DNA from 3 places in the Sphingobacterium sp. BN32 genome. Region 1 is predicted to be linked to each of the others. Evidence: riboswitches for the same ligand, from Rfam matches in the RefSeq annotation. Region 1 holds a riboswitch; each other region holds the start of a gene.
The links. A riboswitch is a leader RNA that binds a small molecule or an ion and turns the genes downstream of it on or off. The one in region 1 is predicted to bind thiamine pyrophosphate.
Positions count from the first base shown of each region.

Region 2: another riboswitch for thiamine pyrophosphate. It lies ahead of QYC40_RS16165 (TonB-dependent receptor); the one in region 1 lies ahead of thiS (sulfur carrier protein ThiS).
Region 3: another riboswitch for thiamine pyrophosphate. It lies ahead of pnuC (nicotinamide riboside transporter PnuC); the one in region 1 lies ahead of thiS (sulfur carrier protein ThiS).

Region 1 is NZ_CP129963.1:2,414,581-2,421,190, reverse strand. It holds gene thiH (2-iminoacetate synthase ThiH) at 1-114, opposite strand, end outside; gene QYC40_RS10175 (thiazole synthase) at 116-889, opposite strand; gene QYC40_RS10170 (thiamine phosphate synthase) at 864-1,514, opposite strand; gene QYC40_RS10165 (thiamine phosphate synthase) at 1,518-2,099, opposite strand; gene thiC (phosphomethylpyrimidine synthase ThiC) at 2,099-3,913, opposite strand; gene thiS (sulfur carrier protein ThiS) at 3,940-4,146, opposite strand; TPP riboswitch at 4,210-4,307, opposite strand; gene QYC40_RS10150 (Crp/Fnr family transcriptional regulator) at 4,521-5,207, shown strand; gene QYC40_RS10145 (calcium:proton antiporter) at 5,300-6,481, shown strand; gene QYC40_RS10140 (hypothetical protein) at 6,581-6,610, shown strand, end outside.
Region 2 is NZ_CP129963.1:3,806,230-3,812,839, reverse strand. It holds gene dtd (D-aminoacyl-tRNA deacylase) at 1-23, opposite strand, end outside; gene QYC40_RS16165 (TonB-dependent receptor) at 62-2,524, opposite strand; TPP riboswitch at 2,581-2,712, opposite strand; gene QYC40_RS16160 (amidohydrolase family protein) at 2,880-4,043, shown strand; gene QYC40_RS16155 (acylphosphatase) at 4,076-4,357, shown strand; gene QYC40_RS16150 (lipopolysaccharide biosynthesis protein) at 4,359-5,846, shown strand; gene dusB (tRNA dihydrouridine synthase DusB) at 5,933-6,610, opposite strand, start outside.
Region 3 is NZ_CP129963.1:2,246,199-2,252,808, reverse strand. It holds gene fabG (3-oxoacyl-[acyl-carrier-protein] reductase) at 1-262, opposite strand, end outside; gene QYC40_RS09420 (malate:quinone oxidoreductase) at 500-1,996, shown strand; TPP riboswitch at 2,002-2,122, shown strand; gene pnuC (nicotinamide riboside transporter PnuC) at 2,159-2,800, shown strand; gene QYC40_RS09410 (acyl-CoA dehydrogenase) at 2,769-3,848, shown strand; gene QYC40_RS09405 (hypothetical protein) at 3,849-4,631, opposite strand; gene QYC40_RS09400 (hypothetical protein) at 4,651-5,226, opposite strand; gene QYC40_RS09395 (FAD/NAD(P)-binding protein) at 5,736-6,610, opposite strand, start outside.

The DNA of each region.
Region 1 (6,610 bases):
TTTTGACTTGTTCAGACTGCGTTCAACATCCATCGCAGTAGAGCTATAGATGCGGTTTCTAACGTCTTCCCAGGAATACGCATCGAATACTGTTTGGAAATTTGCTGATACCATTTTAATCCTCCATTAAGAATGCGGTAAGCGGACTAGAGGCTTCTGCATGCTCGCGCTTTGCGTCTAATCCGGAAAGATAAGCTTGTCGTCCGGCGAGTACTGCCAAACGAAAGGCCTCTGCCATGGCAGCGGGATCTTTGGCGGCAGCAATGGCCGTATTCACTAATACGGCATCTGCACCCATCTCAATCGCTTTGGCAGCATCCGAAGGGGCACCTATTCCTGCGTCGATTACAACAGGAACATGGCTCTGATCAATAATAATCTCTAGGAAGTCTAAAGTTTTCAAGCCTTTGTTGCTACCAATCGGCGCTCCTAAAGGCATCACTGCTGCCGTTCCGGCATCTTCCAGACGCTTGCACAGTACCGGGTCGGCATGGACATATGGGAGGATGATAAAGCCTAGTTTCGCTAATTCTTCGGTGGCTTTCAGTGTTTCGATGGGGTCTGGAAGAAGATAGCGTGGATCTGGATGTATCTCCAGTTTTAACCAATCGGTCTCCATAGCTTCTCTTGCTAACTGCGCTGCCAATACAGCCTCTTTCGCATTTCGAGCGCCTGAGGTATTGGGCAATAGATTGACCCCCGGCAACTGCAATGCCGACCATAGGTTTTCTTTTTTACTGTTCGGGTCAAGGCGTTTTAATGCCATAGTAACTAACTCGCTTCCTGACGCTTTAATTGCTTCTTGCATCAGGGTATAACTTCCGAATTTCCCCGTTCCTAAAAATAAGCGCGAGGTAAATTCCTTATCTGCTATAATCAAATTCTTCATATAGGTATTTGTTAAGTTGTGGTATAGCCTGTGGGTTCTTGAGCAAGAAACCCGATAAGGCAACACCGTAAATCCCGATTTTACGTAATGCTGATACGTCGTCAATAGTGATTCCACCGATCGCGTAGATCGGTGGGGTAGAATGAATATCAAGATCACGGAGTAGGTTCTTGTAGCCTTGAAGCCCTAAAACAGGGCTCAGCTTTTTCTTCGTTGCTGTAAAACGAAAGGGACCAAGGCCGATATAATCACAGCCTTCAGCGATTCTTTGCTGTACATGTTCTAGCGTATTCGCTGTCCCACCGATTATTTTATCATTGCCGAGTTGTTTTCTCGCAGATATAATAGCATCATCTTCCAAGCCTAAATGTACGCCGTCGGTATCTAGCGATTTCGCTAGCCCCGGGAAATCGTTGACTATACATATGGCGTTATACTGCATACAAAGCTGTATGGCCGCCTCGGCAAGGTCTTTCAATTGCGTCGCAGTAGCCTCTTTCCAGCGCACCTGAATAAACTCTACACCCGATTCTAATACCAATCGGATACCCGCCAACTGTTCATCCATCGCTGTCCCGTTCGAAATAAACATTAATCGAGGTAATCTTCTATTTCTATTCATCATTATTTATAATTCAACCTTCGATAAGCAAGATGCTAAATAGCTTACCGGATTCTCAGCTTGCCAAATGGAACCCAGCATAGCGACATCATCTGCACCCGCGTCTAATGCTTGCTGTAAGTTGTCTTTATGAATACCGCCTAATGCGATTAGCTTACAGTTTTGATTTGTTCTACGCGGGAGTTCCTTCAAGATTGCACTTCCTTCGCCATAACCCTGCTTGGAAATGCTGGGGTAAAAAGGACTCAAGAAAGCATAATTCCAACTGTCATCTAAGGAATTGAACTCTGCTATGCTATGCGTGGAAGTTGAGCAGATCAAAGTTCCTTGATATTTTACATGCAGACCTTTCTTGCGATCTTGACTATTGAAATGCAAACGTGTAAACCCCATTTCTGCAGCCAAATCATGCTGCTGATGGCTCACTAACTTATCAAGCTGTTCAATTCCTATCGCTTGGATTAAGCTTTCGAAAGCCGACGAACTTATCATGGGGCGGCGAATATGCAATAGAATATCATACTGCAACAAATGTCGCATGATCGCTGTCTCATTTTTCACCGCCTGTTCGTTACTGATGACAATCATTACAAGTAAATCTCTTTGCCAGATTCGATAAACTCTTGTGATTTCTCAAGCATGCCTTGTTCGGTTGCTTCTCTAATTTCTTGCGTAATCTTCATTGAGCAGAACTTAGGTCCACACATAGAGCAGAAATGTGCAATCTTGGCACCATCAGCAGGAAGAGTTTCGTCATGATACTCTCTCGCCGTATCCGGATCCAAGGAAAGGTTGAACTGATCTTCCCATCGGAATTCAAAGCGGGCTTTGCTTAGGGCATTGTCTCTATATTGTGCGCCCGGATGACCCTTTGCTAAGTCGGCAGCATGCGCGGCTAACTTATAGGTAATGACCCCATCCTTCACATCTTTTTTATTGGGTAAACCCAAATGTTCCTTCGGTGTCACATAACATAGCATCGCACAGCCATACCATCCGATCATGGCAGCACCGATTGCTGAAGTAATATGGTCATAGCCCGGCGCGATATCCGTTGTCAATGGCCCTAGGGTGTAGAATGGCGCCTCGTCACACTCCTCCAACTGCTTTTCCATATTCTCCTTGATCATGTGCATAGGAACGTGCCCCGGTCCTTCGATCATAACTTGGACGTCGTGCTTCCATGCGATCTTCGTCAGCTCACCAAGCGTCTCCAATTCTGCAAACTGCGCTGCATCATTTGCATCTGCAATAGAACCCGGACGTAGACCATCACCTAATGAGAATGCCACATCATATTGCTTCATGATTTGGCAAATCTCATCGAAATGCGTGTATAGAAAGTTCTCTTTATGGTGGAATAAGCACCATTTAGCCATGATGGAACCACCGCGGGAAACAATCCCTGTCACGCGTTTTGCCGTTAAGTGGATATAGCGGAGCAAAACGCCTGCATGTATCGTGAAGTAGGAAACCCCTTGTTCTGCTTGTTCGATTAATGTGTCACGGAATATCTCCCAGGTCAGGTCTTCCGGCACGCCTTTTACTTTTTCTAGCGCCTGATAGATTGGAACAGTACCAATAGGAACCGGCGAGTTGCGGATGATCCACTCTCTGGTTTCATGAATATTCTTCCCGGTCGATAAGTCCATAATAGTATCTGCACCCCATCGGCATGCCCATACCGCTTTCTCGACTTCCTCTTCAATGCTGGAGGTAACAGCACTATTGCCGATATTCGCGTTGATTTTCACGAGGAAGTTACGCCCGATAATCATCGGCTCGCTCTCTGGGTGGTTGATATTGTTAGGGATAATCGCTCGACCGGCAGCAATCTCCGCACGGACGAACTCCGGTGTAATCCGATTCTTCGGGGTATTGGCGCCGAAGCTATTGCCCTCATGCTGCTGCTCCATGCCCGGAGTCGCATGCTCCAATTGCTCAATACGCTGATTCTCACGAATAGCCACATATTCCATCTCGGCCGTGATGATTCCCTGCTTAGCATAATGTAGCTGTGTCACATTCGCATCCGGCTTAGCTCGCATCGGTCGATGGCTGTAGCTGAATCGCAGTTCATCCAGGCGATCATCTGCTAATCGTGCTTGCCCATATTCTGAACTGATACCGTCTAAGATTTCCACATCCTGCCGATCAAGAATCCATTGCTCCCGAATGCGTGATATACCCTGGCGCACATCTATCGTCAATTCTTCATCGGTATACGGCCCTGAAGTGTCATATAGCGTAATCGGAGGATTCTTTTCCTCACCGCCATTGCTGAGCTTGGTATTACTTAAGCTAATCTCCCGCATGGCCACGCGAATGGGATGTATATTTCCCGGCACATAAATCTTCTTTGAGTTAGGGAAAGGTTGCTGTGAAATTCCTTGTTCTTTCATATCGTGTTTTAGATTTTATTTAGTCGTTAGCCGCCTTGGGTTGCGGTGATGATTAGAATATGATCCTTGTCGAATAACCTAGTTTCTGCCCATTCTACCATAGGGATAACTCTGTTATTGACAGCGACAGCCGTGCCTTTGCGTAACACAGCAAACTCTGATGCGAGCAAGGCAGCAAGACTCTCCGGAGCTTTATCGAAATGTTTGGACTGTTGATTGATTGTTAGTTCCATTCCTATATTGTTTTTTATGGGTAAAAACTTTAGGAATGGCTACATCGATGCATATGGCACCCATGTTGACATCTTACTTTTCCCTACGCCAGTATGATCTGGATCAGGTTATAAGGGTAAAATCTCAGCCTGCATTTATGCAGACACCCCTAAAGTCAATGCTAAAATAAGGCATATTATTTTAATTAACAATTATTTTAGGGAAGAATGAGTTAAGAATGAGGTGAAAAGATGGCATTCAATTGCAAATACTGTAACTTATTTGATTTGTAATAAGTTTTATCTTTTGTTTGATAGGGGGATTTGCCTTGAACCAGGAAAGGAAGGATGAAATGATGAGCAGGATATCTGGTTTGCTATATAAAGACTGGAGTATGAAGGCAACCATAGGTCTTTACACTAACTACTATCTACTAACTACTATTTCTATCGCTATTTGCGTTAATTCTTACTATTTTAGGAGTGCAGATCCGATAGATAAGAGGTTTGCGTCTTCACCCATGACAATTGAACAACTATTAAACAATTTTTATGAGCTTCCTGCGTCCTCTTTGGAACTCTTGGTAAACGAGATGCAGGAAGTCCGTTTTTCAAAGGGGCATATCCTTCTCGAGTCCGACCGCTTGGAACGCAAAGTATACTTTCTTACAAAAGGCCTGGTTCGGGCATATTCTCCACAACCTGAGCAGGACATTACGTTTTGGTTTGGACTGGAAGGTGATATCGTATTGTCGATGCGCAGCTATGTAGAACAGGTGAAGTCTTATGAAGATGTCGAATTGATGGAGGACAGCACCCTCTATGGAATCGGCATTGAGAAGTTGAAATCCTTATACCTTCGCGACATACATATTGCCAATTTGGGTAGAGTAATCGTGGAAGGGGAGCTGCTGAAGATGGAGAAGCGATGGATCTCTTCGCAGATAAAATCTGCGAAGGAGCGCTACGATGAGTTGGTCGAAGAGTCGCCGGCGCTGCTTCAGCGTGTTCCACTTAAGTACATTGCTTCTTTCCTGCGAATGACACCTGTCAGTTTAAGTCGGATTCGGAAAGAGAAGTAATCTTAACCAGCCTTTTATTATCCCAGGATAATTTTCGAGGAAGATAGAGGTGCTATTTTTGCAAGGTTTAAAATTATTGCAAAGATAGAATCATGAATACGGTAAAAAAAATATCCATCAGAGAGGTCATTCCTATGTCGACTTGGCTTCGATTAGGACTGGTATGGCTAGTCGTTGCTATTTTCAGCTTTTTCGGACATGACTTGATGGGCGCGCAAATGGGCGGATGGACTGCTGTTGCAGTCTTCGTGCTATTGTTGGCTACCATAGTGGGAGCCGCTTTCGGCGTCGTAAGAGAAGCCGATGAATTGGCACATAAGCTGGGGGAACCCTACGGTACTTTGATACTCACGCTATCCATCGTATCCATTGAAGTCATATTAATTGCGGCCGTTATGTTAGGCCCAACTGAAAACCCTAGCATCGGTAAAGACTCCATTTTCTCGGTCATGATGATTATTATGAATTTGGTAATGGGATTATGTCTGTTACTGGGCGGAATGAAATACGGCGAGCAGGAGTACAATGCGCAGGGCGCCATGGCCTATCACAGCATGATTATCATGCTCGGCGGTATCTCGATGATGCTTCCCAACTTTATCAGCGGAGCCGGCGATGGTTCATTTAGCACAACGCAGGCGATTATTCTTTCAGGTCTTGTGGCATTGTTGTATGCAGCATTTCTATATTTCCAGATGACGAAATACCGCCATCATTACATACAGCCACCAGCCGGCCAGATGGAGATTAGGTTTACTGATACCCTCATCAATACTGATTTGGAAGCGAGCGATACTCCGCATACCGCAAGCGCTGCTAAATCAGAAATTCTTATCCGCTCGATTGTGCTTCTAGGGATGATACTGCCGATTGTTCTTCTATCGCATCATATGGCGGTCGTTGTAGACTATGGGATACAAGCGGCCCAGTTGCCAATGTTATTAGGAGGTGTGCTGATTGCCATTATTGTGTTTACACCCGAATCGATGACTGCCGTCAAGGCTGCATTAAATAATGAGTTCCAACGAGCGATCAATCTTTGTCATGGCGCTTTCGTATCCACCGTTGGACTCACAGTGCCAGCTGTATTGATCGTCGGATTGATAGCCGGCAAGAGGGTACTCTTTGGGCTAACAGGAACGGAAACCATACTTTTTGTTTTGACGCTACTACTTAGCTTAATGAGTTTTATGGGGAGAAGAACTTCGCCCATCATCGGACTGATGCACTTGACTTTATTTATCGTCTTTATCATGCTGATATTTAATCCTTAGTAAGGTTTCCAATGAACTAATTCGTCAGTTAAAGTATGTTAATCTGTATACTGGCAATTCGAGTAAATGTATACTTTAGCGCTATCAAACCCGCTCCATATGAGAATTGCCATATTTCTATTTACCCTA
Region 2 (6,610 bases), 1.4 Mb from region 1:
ACTCGTTGTATTACTGCTCGCATGCACTAAAAGTAAAAAGATAATAACGATTTGCCAATCCTTAGAACCTAATATTCAGTCCTAACATAAAATTAGTCTCTGCCTGTGGGTAGTAAAAATTGTAATAATCTCGCGTCCCTTTGCTTTCAAACTTCTGGCCCCAGGTATAACCCGTCGTCTCATACTTGCTGTTGAAGATGTTATTCACCGTCAAGTTCAGGTCGATACGCTCGATACCGAAGGCTGAGAAGCTATAAATACCTTGAAGATTGTTCACAAATGAAGGATCTATGCTACGTTCCTTCGCGCCACTATTGTCCAAGTAGATTCTAGAGACATACTTACTCAATAAACTAAAGGATAAAGCCTCCGTAGGTTTGTAAGTAAAGATATTCGACAGAACGGCTGCAGGCGACTTCGCAATAGTCGTCGACTTGTAGAAAATTTCTTCCTCGCCCACATAATTCCAATCATTTTCATTATCATAGACAGCAATCTTCTCCACGAAGTTCTTGATCTTATTCTGACTCAATGCTGCGGTTACTCCCCACACAAAATGTGAATTGATATTCCAGGCAGCATCCAATTCAAAACCAATTCTATAACTGTCCTCCACATTCTGGCGCAATGCCGCGCCAACATCATTTAGAGCACCCGTAGGGATCAACTGATTTTTATAAAACATCCCGTAAACATTCGCTCCGATATTGAACTGCTGATCTCTAAAACGATAACCCGCCTCCACATTCTGCATCTGCTCCGGTTTCGGGAATTCATTCAATGGATTTTCCACATAGTCCGAACGCTTTGGCTCCTTGCTTGCAAATGCATAGGATGCATAAAGATTGCTGTTCGAATTGATGAAGTAAGTTGCTCCAATCTTCGGATTGAAGAAGTTAAGCTTGTCTTTGAAATAAAGATCTTTCACTTTATCATCATCCCCCTCGCCTAAGTAGTAAATATTTCTGTACTGCAAATCCGCATTAAACAACCAATTGTCTAATCGATAGTCGGCTTTTACGAAGAAATTGAAGTCGTTCTTATCCGCCTCATTGTAATAGTAGCGATCGCCAAGGTTACTGTTTGACGCGTATCGCGCCCAAATCACCTCACCATAATGCTTGCCACGATATTGATTATAGGCCCCACCAAAGATGAAGCTTAGCTTGCTGTTCGCTTTATAGTTTGCCGAATAAGTTACCCCATAAAAGTGATTGTCTAGCCAGCGACGGCGAATAAGGTCTGAACGGCTGATGGTATCCTGTCCATGAAAGACAGTGTCCATGCCGTAGCGAATCATTTTATCCTCCGGACGAAATTCCTCGTAATAACCTGCACCGCGCGTGTAATGCAATGCTGCATTCAGATTCAGTTTATCGCTTGCTTCAAAAGTGTATTGCAGATGCGCATGCGTTTGGGTGTAGTTATCTGTTTGATTGTCGTAGGTGTAGTAATTGTATTTTCGCCCTTCCTCTTTCAAACGGTTAAGTTCTTCGGGTGTGTACAGTTCCATCGCCGCCGCGTACTCTACCAGACGTGTATAGTCGCCGCTTATCAAAGGTTCCGGCGTACCATACCAAGATTGATAGGTCTTTTCTTTTCCGGAAAAAACTGTCGCTTTTAGTATATGCTTGTCCGTGTACAATCCTCCATCTACGTAAAAAGACTTCAAATCTGAACTTGCCCGATTGATATAGCCGTCCGATGCTACGCGAGATAATCTTGCATTAAAAGCATATTTATTATTAATTAATCCCGAACCTACTTTTAACGTGTTCTTCCAGGAGTTGTATGACCCGAAAGAGTTGTTTAGTTCCGCATAAGGCTCTGCCTCAAGTGCATCGGTCTGGATGTTCAAAGAAGCACCGAAAGCACCCGCTCCATTCGTGGAAGTTCCGATACCACGCTGTACCTGAATGCTTTGCACGGACGAAGCAAAATCCGGAAGATTCACAAAGAAGCTACCCATGCTTTCCGCATCATTCAGTGGTATGCCATTTAAAGTGATGTTAATACGTTCGTTGTCCGATCCACGTACCGTCATGCTGGTATAGCCAATGCCGGCACCCGCATCCGAGCTAACGACAACACCGGGGGTTTGATTGATCAAGAATGGAATATCCTGGCCCAAGTTATTCTTACGGATTTCATCCTTGTCTATGTTTTTGTAGGTCGTCGCGGCATTTTCTTTCGCGCGAGTTGCTGTTACGAAAACCTCTTCTGTCACGAAGGAGCTTTCTTTTAACTGAACATTCAGACTGCTTTGCTCGCTTGGATTAATCTGTACAGAATAATTTTGATATCCGAGAAATGTTACCTGTAATAAATAATTTTTTGTAGCTAAATTACTAAAGACCAACAGTCCGTTTTGGTCGGTTTTACCGGTTTCTGTAGCTAATTTTACCGTTGCTCCAGCGAGTGGTTCGTGGTCTCTGTTACTGACTTTTACAGTCAATGCATGCTGTGCAAAACCCAACATGATCAGGTGGCAAAAGGCAACTGTCGCCCATACCTTTTTTAACATAATGTGTGTTTGTGTAAATGAGTTAAACTTCACTATTGCAAGGGGTTACAATAGCCCTTATTTAACCGCCCTCTCCCTACGCTGGCATTATCCAGATCAGGTACGCACTACTTTTTACAAAGCGGTGCTGGGTATATTCTCAGCCTTTATTTGTGTTGTCGAACAACAAGGCACCCCTATATGATGAGACAAAATTAACCTTTTATTAGCTTTAATCAAAATCGGTAAGGTATTGTAACAAATTTGTAATTATTGTTTTATTAGTTAACATTTATTGAAAAATTTGTAAATTGCCTGTTATATAACCCTCTGGGGTGAATTACGCTAACTTTAACAAAACGGTTTTAAAAAATTTATGAAGTATTATGCTGCTGATATTGTATTTCCAGTAACTGGCCCTGCAATAAAAAAAGGAATCGTAGCAATGGACGACCATGGAACAATTAAGGGGATTTACAACCAAGGTGAAGTCGACGATTCAAAAGTAGAATTTTTGAAAGGAGCCCTAATTCCTGGCTTCGTAAATGCACACTGTCATCTCGAACTCTCGCATATGGAAGGCGTTGTTCCGCAACACACGGGCTTACCTCAATTCTTAATGAAGGTAATGACCGAGCGTGGAGCGAAGGAAAAGGCAGTTGATAAGGCAATGGAAGCTGCGGATAAAGCCATGTATGAAAATGGTATTCAAGCAGTAGGGGACCATGCCAATTCTGCCGTGTCGGCCAAAATAAAAGAAAATAGTCCGATTCAATACCATACGTTTATCGAGGTGATGGCGATGACGGATACTGATGTGGATGCACGCATTGATCAAGCGAAAGAAATTGAATTCCATTTCGACTACAAAAGATCGTCCATCACACCGCATGCACCATACTCCTGCTCGAAAAACTTATTCAAAACGTTTAAGAAAGTCGTTGGAGAGGATAATATCATCAGTATTCACAATCAGGAAAGCGATGAGGAAAACAAGCTTTTTAGATATAATAAAGGAGAATTCATCGATTTTTATAAGCAGATGAAGCTTTCTGTTGATGGTTTCCGTGCGCAAGCTAGAAACTCGCTGCAGTCATTCTTACCCTATATTCCCACAAAGAATAAACTAATCTTAGTTCACAATACATACACCTCCATTAAAGATTTAGATTTTGTAGATCGCATGGGTAGAAAAGTATATTTCTGCTTGTGTCCTAAAGCGAATCTATACATCGAGAACAGGCTGCCAAAAGTGGAGAACTTCCTGTTGGGAGGCCATGAAATCGTGATCGGTACGGATAGCTTAGCATCCAATACATCGCTAGATATTTTGGACGAGCTAAAAGTGCTTCACGCTGAATATCCACATCTTGATTTTAACGAAACGATTAAATGGGCAACAATCAACGGAGCGAAAGCACTGAATGTTGACCATGAATTAGGATCGTTAGAAGAGGGCAAAAAACCAGGTCTTGTTCTATTAGAAGGTATGGAAAGCTTTAAGCTGGATCCCAAAATTAAAGTTAAGCGAATCCGATAGCTTTTTCTAATTCTTCTTTTACCTTTGTAACCATGAAGCATTTGAATGTTTTGGTCAAAGGAAAAGTACAAGGGGTGTACTTTCGTGCCTCTACGAAAGCGGTTGCCGATCAGTTAGGCGTAAAGGGATTTGTGTTGAATCAGCCTGACGGAACCGTCTATTTGGAGGCCGAAGGAGATGCCATGGCCTTAGATTTTCTGCTGGACTTTTGCAAGGAAGGTCCCTACGACGCGGAAGTTGAAGCTGTAGAAGTTACCGAAACAACGGAACTAAAGCATTTCAAGAACTTCGAAGTCATCAAAAAAATCAAGTAAGGTGTCGGTAGTAAAGAAATTTATAAGCGATACGGCGATATATGGTCTCACCACCATATTATCCCGTATGCTTAGTTTTTTAATGACCCCACTGCTGACCAAAAAGTTTGCAACAGCAGTTTACGGCGTTTTTACCAATCTATATGCCTACGCTTCCATGATCAATGCGATTCTCGCATTCGGAATGGAAACCACCTATTTCCGCTACCTGCAGAAAGTGGAAGGCGACAAGCAAAAAGTCTTTGATACCAGTTTCTTCGTTACGATAGTAAGTAGTGCGCTGTTTGTGCTCACGGTTTTAACGTTTGCTAACCCAATTGGGTCCTGGCTGAGCAATGGGCAGAATGTAGCCGAATATGTCACTTTCGTAAAATATTTTGCGGTAATCCTTGCTGCTGATGCACTTGCGGTAGTGCCCTTTGCCAAGCTCCGTGCGGAAGGTAGACCCATCAAATACGGTGCAATCAAGATTGCGAACATCCTGATCTACGTCTTTTTTATCCTGTTTTTCCTTTACTTCTTGCCCTATCTAACGAGCGAATATACGTCCTGGAGAGAGTTTGCTTCGGGCTGGTTTCGTGAAGGATGGCTGGGCAATGTGTTCATAGCAAACCTGATCGCATCCGTCGTTACGCTCGTGATGCTGATTCCGCAGATGATCAGTTTCCGATTCCGCGTAGAGGGCGCATTGGTGAAACAGATGTTAAGCTATACATTTCCGATCCTGATTGCGAATATCTCCTTTATTATCAATGAGAATTTAGATAAGATGATGTTGCCTCGCCTAATTCCCGGCGAACGGGGAGATAGTGAACTCGGAATCTATGGCGCTGTCGCTAAAATTGCCGTATTCCTCAATCTGTTTGTCACGGCCTTTCGACTAGGCGCTGAGCCTTTCTTTTTCAGTTATTCCAAAAACGAGAACGCCAGGAAAACCTACGCCATGATTATGGAGTATTTTATCATAGCGATGCTGGTCGTGATGGTGGGGATTTGTGCGAATATTGATTGGTTAAAGCATTTCATTCCGAGCAAAGAGGGGGGTGAACAGAATTATTGGTCGGGACTCTTCATTGTTCCGGTATTGCTCCTGAACTACGTTCTGTTGGGCATATACATGAATTTATCGGTATGGTACAAGCTGTCGGATCAGACAAGATATGCGCTTTATATCTCCGGGATTGGTGCCTTAGCGACCATTATATTGAACTTTGCCCTTATTCCAACCTATTCTTATGTAGGTGCTGCCATATCCACGACCATTACCTATTTGTTGATGGTCACGCTATCCTATGTATGGGGTCAGAAGAACTACAGCATACCCTACAACTTGAAGAAAATCAGCGTTTATATGTTCTTGGGCGTAGGAATCGCTTTTGCAGCATTCCATCTGCATTTTTGGATCGGAAACCTGTTGTTTATAGTATTCCTAGCTGCAGTAGCCTACTTGGAAAAGAATACCTTGTTGAGGGTTTTGCGCAGGCGATAAACAATGGAGCGCCGCGTTTAACTTTCTTCAAGAGAAATACAGCAAAGGAATTCGACGAGATACAATAGCAAAAGAAAAGTCGCTTTTTAAGCGACTTCCTCAGCAAAATTATGCTTTATTTCTTCTAAGACTTCGATGATTTCATCATACTTCATTAGCTCTACCAGTCTCATTCTGTACTCTTTAAAGTTAGGGATACCTTTGAAATAGTTGGCATAATGCCTTCTCATTTCGAAGATGCCCGTCTTATCGCCTTTCCATTCGATTGACTTTGTCAGGTGTGTGCGGCACACTTCAACACGTTCAGCAACGGTTGGCCCTTCTAATCGCTCACCTGTTTCGAAAAAGTGCTTCACCTCGCGGAAAATCCAAGGGTAACCGATGGATGCACGACCGATCATAATGCCGTCCACCTCATATTCCTGACGCCAAGCGGCTGCTTTATCCACAGAATCTACATCTCCGTTTCCGAATATAGGAATCTTGATGCGCGGATTGCGCTTTACATCGCGAATCATCGACCAGTCTGCCTGGCCTTTATACATCTGCGCCCGCGTTCTACCGTGAATAGATAAGGCTTTTATACCAATATCCTGAAGTCGCTCTGCAACTTCATACACGTTCTTCGTACTGTCGTCCCATCCCAAGCGTGTTTTTACAGTAACCGGAAGATGCGTAGCCTCAACAACGGCTTTGGTCATCGCCACCATCTTATCGATGTCTTGCAATAAACTGGCGCCAGCACCACGGCATGCCACATTCTT
Region 3 (6,610 bases), 170 kb from region 1:
CGATATCAAGCGTTCCAAAATCAGCAACGATATCATTGATTAATTTCTCGGCTTCATCAAATTTCGAGGCGTCCGAGCGATAGCCTTTTACTTGGGTTCCAAAGGCCTGAAGCTCTTGTTCTAGAGCTTGTCCTTTTTCAACAGATGATAAATAAGTGAAGGCGACATTTGCGCCATGCTGAGCGAATACCTCAGCGATTTTTCTTCCTATTCCTTTTGATGCACCTGTTACCAAGGCTGTTTTTCCGGCTAACAATTTCATATGTATTCTTATTAAATGCTTACTTAATTAACCACAAAAGTGGAAAATAAACTGCATAATACAAAAAATGTTGACGAATAGGAAGGCTTGGATTTATTTTTTAAGGTCAAAAATATGCATATCGCTAATGTTAATTGGGTATTTTTGATAAAATCACAAATATCTGATATGTTTCTGACAAAATTATTCGCTTATATATAATGCGAATATTAATTTTGTAACTCATTTAAAAATCACATGGGTAAGAAAACTAAGAAAACGGAAGTAGACGTCGTTTTGATTGGTGCTGGTATTATGAGTGCTACACTAGGCACCTTAATAAACGAGTTGAGTCCGGATATTAATATCGAGATTTTAGAACGTCTTGATGTTGTTGCCGCAGAGAGCTCCGACGCATGGAATAACGCCGGAACTGGACACTCCGCACTTTGTGAGTTAAATTATACTCCGGAGCAAGCAGATGGTTCTGTTAAGATTGACAAAGCGATCAATATCGCTGAGCAATACGAGGTTTCCAAGCAGTTTTGGTCTTACCTAGTTGAAAAAGGAATTATTAAGAATCCAAGTCATTTCATACGTCAAGTGCCACATATGTCGGCGGTTTTTGGGGAGAAGGATGTTCGTTTCTTGAAAACAAGATTTGAAACATTGACTCAACAAAACTTGTTCAAAGGTATGGAGTATACTGAAGACAAGCAGCAGCTGCAAGACTGGGTACCATTGATGATGAACGGTAGAGATAGCAATGAACAAGTTGCGGCGACGAAGATGGACATCGGTACAGACGTGAATTTCGGTGCTTTAACAAGAGATTTGGTTTCCTACTTGGATGGAAAAGATAACATCAAGCTTTCATTGAATCAAGAGGTGAAAGATATTGATCGTGAGGATGATGGTCGTTGGGAAGTCGAGGTGAAAGATTTGGCAACAGGCGAGAAGCGTGAGATTCTTGCGAAGTTTGTTTTCATCGGTGCGGGTGGTCACTCTTTATTATTATTAGAGAAATCGGGTATTCCTGAAGCTAAAGGCTATGGTGGTTTCCCGGTTGGTGGACAATGGTTGAGATGTACAAATGAGGATATCATTAAAGCGCATCATGCAAAAGTCTACGGTAAAGCTTCGGTAGGGGCTCCTCCGATGTCTGTACCGCATTTAGATACGCGTTATATCGACGGAAAGCAAGCGTTGTTGTTCGGTCCGTATGCGGGTTTCTCGACTAAGTTCTTGAAAAAAGGTTCTTACTTTGATTTACCTGCGTCGATTAAATTATCGAATATCCGTCCGATGTTATCTGCAGGACTTGATAACTTGCCGTTAACTAAATATTTGATCACGGAAGTGATGAAAAAGCCACAGGATAAATTGGATGCGTTGAAGCAGTTTATGCCGACCGCGAAAATGGAAGATTGGGAGATTGAAAAAGCTGGTCAGCGTGTTCAGGTGATTAAGAAAGACCCTAAGCATGGCGGAATCCTAGAATTCGGTACGGAAGTAGTTTCTAGTGCAGACGGTTCCATTGCAGCGCTTTTAGGTGCTTCTCCGGGTGCTTCTACTTCGGTTGCTATCATGATCAACTTGTTGAAGAGATGCTTTCCTGATCGTGCGAAATCAGATTCCTACCGCAAGAAATTGCGTGAGATGATCCCTACATGGGGTAAAAAGCTTAACGATGATGCAGCGCTATGTCAATCGACACGCGAGCGTACGCACCGTTTGTTGAATTTAGATAAATAGATTTTATTAAACTTATGGGGTGCTTCTCCTACATTTGCTAGGATAGGCTGAGATTATACCCAATACCTTAATTGGTAAAACCTGATCCAGGTAATGCTGGCGTAGGGATAAAGGATCTTGTTGCTATATAACATCCATAAGTTTTGTTCGAGGACATAATTTATGGGTGTTTTTTTTATGGATTTATGGGATGCCTTATTGCAAACGACGCCGCTGGAGCGGTTCTCTGTTGTGTGCAGCATCATTCAGGTTCTTCTATCGAGGAACAATAAAGTGTCTAACTACTTTTTCGGCATACTCGGCATACTATCAGGGATGTATGTGCTTTTCGGTGCGAAACTCTACGCAGAGATTGCGTTAAATATGTACTACCTAATTATGAGCGTTTATGGTTGGTGGTATTGGGTAACGAATAAGGAAGCCCGGGAGCAGCCTATAACGCGCTGCGATAAGCGAGATTGGACGATTGTTTTAGGTATTGTCTTTATTGGATTTATTGTTCTTTACTCGGTATTGAGTCATTTTACGGACTCGGATGTTCCCGTTTGGGATGCCTGGGTTTCCTCGACTGCATGGGCAGGTATGTGGCTCTTGGCCAAACGAAAGATAGAGAATTGGATATTGTTGAATATCAGCAATGCCTTTGCAATTCCATTGCTCGTCCATAAAGATTTGTACCTATTTGCGGCGTTGACCTCCTTTTTATTTATTGTTGCTATCTTCGGCTACCTGAAATGGCAGTTTATTATGCGAAATCAAGAAAAACTTACACATGCTTACTCCAGAACAAATTCTAATTATTAAAGAGTCGCAGGCTGAAGCGATTAAAATGAAATCACTAGCGCCTGCCACATTAAAGCTTGCCTATGAAAACCAATGGTTCAACTTGTGGGTGCCGAAAGTTTATGACGGATTAGAAGCTAGTCTGGTAGAGGGTTTGACTCTTTTAGAAGAGCTGGCATACGTAGATGGAGGCTATACCTGGACAGTAACGCTTTGCTCTGGCGCCAATATGTTCGCCGGCTTCTTGGAGCCATCCTTGGCGAAGGGTATTTTCAGTCAACCAACGGTTTGCTGGGGTGGGAGTGGTCGCGCTGCGGGTACTGCCAATTGGGATGGAGAACATTATATCCTTTCGGGCGAGTGGCAATACGCTACGGGCGCTCCACACTTGACACATTTTACCTTAAATGCGAATTTATTGGATCAGGGCGTGCCGGTGCTCAATGAGGATGGGGAACAAGTGGTATCTTCGTTTTTTGTACCACGTGATCAGGTATTGATTCATTATGATTGGACGTCATTTGGATTGGAATGTACCGCGAGCCATAGTTTCTCGCTTCAAAATATAAAGGTTGCAAAGAATAATGCGTTCCTGTTAGATCCTGCGGCAAAGAAATCGGATTCGCCATTGTTTGATATCCCTTTTATGCCATTCGCAGAGATTACTCTATTGGTGAATTATGTAGGTATGTTTCGCCGTTTCCTAGATTTGGTGGAGAAGTATTTTTTCGAAAAGTCTAAAGATCCGAATTGGGCGAGCCAATACAGCAAGGAAAGGTTCAAACTGCTAGATACTATACAAACTGATTTTAATGCACGCAGAGAACATGTTTTCGCACTGGCGAAGACGATATGGGCGAATGTTATTGCTAGCAATTTCGAAGGTAATAACGGTCCATATGAGGATTTAGCGAGCTTTTCCAGAGCGTTTGTCAAGGATATGCGATTGCAGGTCGTAGAACTATTTCCGCTACTAGGTATTCGTGCTTCGCAAGCAGAGCAGGAGATTAACATTGTTTTTCGTAATATCTTTACTGCGAGCCAACATAGTTTGTTGAACGGACGATAATTAGCAATCGAATTGCCGACTGCCTTCAAACGCATAAGGCGAATTGGACAGGTTGATAATTACACGTTCCTCTTCATAATCTCTCGGACTCGAAAAGATAAAGTCTGGCTTCCCGTCTTTATCAAAGTCGCTAATGAACTGAATTTCGGTGTGGGTGTCGTTGTACTGATCTTGCTGTAGTATCACACGGCTTAATCGATTGTCCTCATAGAGTTCCAGCTTATAAAATCCGGCACCATTCTTTTCACGATCGTCAAAAGCTCTTCCTGAGGCTTTGATGCTATACTGCTTTCCGTTGAAGGAAAAAGAAGAGCTTTCATTTGGATTCAGAACTGAATTTTGAATTGAAATACTATCGATTGCCCCAGCTTTCATTTCTTGTAAATTGAAAAATGCGTATGTCCGGTATTCCGGTAGAATCGTCTCTGTAGGCTGGCCAGAGCAAGGCTCTTCGGCTGCATGTTCAATCTTATATTTGATCTTGCCGATAAAGAATTGATCTCCTTTTTTATAAAGGGCAAGCCAAGTGCTGTCCATAATATTGCTGATGGATTCCGATTGCTCCCATATCCGATAGCTCGCTGGTAACAGTATATGGCCCTCAACAAGGCTGTCGGGCTGATTTTCCTCGATTCCTCTGGGGTTTTCCGTTAATGCGAGCGAATCAACCCGCTGAGCTGTAGTGTCTAATTCGGAATTGTTTATTGCCGAATTACTCGTTGAGTTGCACTGCGTGAAAGTTAATAAAATAGCGATTGAAAGTATCGTTGATAGTTTTTGCATAATTGTTAGAAATTACGAATTATTTAGAAAGATCCGCAATACATTCTTCACGAATGTCCCATATTTCTTTTGCTGAATATTTTAATTCAGGATTCTTATCCACCCAGTTATTTAAGAACGTTTGGTGAATTTTTACTTTTTCTTCTCCAATTTCGTTCGGTTGGATTTCAACCTCAAAAAGAAGGTCGTCTAAGAAGTCGTTTGCAGAGGATCCTGTTCTCGTATAATCAAAATACTGTCCCTTGTATTTGAGGTAGGTATGTGCTTCGGGAATAAAATCGATATCATATTTTAATAACCGATCCTTAATTTTCGGCGTATTTTCACCATTCATTCTAAAAATTCCTATAGTCAGCTGTATACCATAGAAACCATTTTCAACTGCTAAAGTTTTCAGGAGGGTATGTTTGCTGCTGCAGGTTCCTTTATTTTCTATGAAAACTGCTTTAAGGTTGTTTTTATCCGAATTTCGTCCATAATCCAAATTTTGTATAAATCTTGCAGCATCTCGAAATGAAAATATCTCCCTTTTTAAAAACTGGGCAGAAATTTCATCGCTCGATTCAATCTTAAAATCTAACAGTTCAGCTTTCATGAAAAATCCTTTCTGTATTTTGATTGATGGCCATCCTAAAACCTAAGTCATCGATTTTAAATTTTAACCGGTGGCTTCAGCGCCCCGTGGTGGGCATAACGCTTCGGGCTTCATCGCAACATATCAACTATTTTGGTTAGCCTAGCAAATATATCAATATTATATAATTCCTTATGGACAATACTAGAATGATGGCGAGGATACAAAGCAGTAAAGCATAGATATCATCTATGTTTGCTGTAAGATTTAGAAAAGTAATTGTAGTTAATAGGAGGTTATTGGTTGGGAGTAATAGGTATGAGGTGGGACCTTAATCCTCTTCTGAATTAAAATCATCACCATCATACATGAATTCTACTAGGATCGTATTGATCTCTGCTAATAATACTTCGTCTTTAATCATTTCTTTTAAATTTTATTTATACGAATATAGGGGAGTATTTTGATGTTAACATTACTAATGCATTAAGATTATGTTAAGTGATATATAGGATAATATTATGACCGATTTAAAGCGTTCTTACGTTTAGTTCTGCACACTTTTGCTCAAAAGTTGCCAAAGTGTCCTTTGCCCATGGTTTAGCAAAGTTATTTCGTGTTCTTAAAATCGAGTCATTGCTAATAACTTGGCCCTCCGTTGGTATTCCGTAAAGATAAATTTTATGTTGTTCCTTCAATCCGGCAGGCTTTCCATTTTTATCTATAGCTATCTTTCCTGTGGATAACTGCTCATTCACCCATTCTTTAATAATACCTTTATTCAACAAGCGATCATACAAAGGATGATTTTTTATCCTCAGATTGCCCTTTTGGATTCGGGCATTCAATAAATACTGAAAATCTTTTTCCATGTATTTATTTTTTAATCGGATACTGTTGCCAGCCTGTGTAACAGAGGCGGTGTCCGAGAAAATAAACTTGACAAAGCCTTCACGCATCAGACAGAAGAATTTTTCGGAGACCTCGCGTGGAGGTCCATAAGCTAAATGATTGATATTTGGAAACCATTTATCCTCGAACGCTTTTTGTGAATTAGCGGTAAAACCAACAGCATTATTGATTTTTACGATTTGCTCAAATCCTTCTCTCAGTGCAGCCGTCGCTGCAGCCATAGGGCTGTGAAATTCTCCAAATTCTGTCATTTGTAAGCAGTAATTGCTCAAGTCCAAAATGAATTCTTGGTAATTCGTATCCAATGGTAATTTCGAATACAACATGGGATTGACCAAAGCAAAAAGACTAAACAACTTCTCCTGGCTATCATCATGGAGGAATGCTAAAATACTTTCATTATCAAGTCCGTTAAATTCAGGAATTAGTGGATAGAAAGCATATTTTACTTCGAGATCAAGGATTGGAATAATTTCTTCAATGAAATCAATCT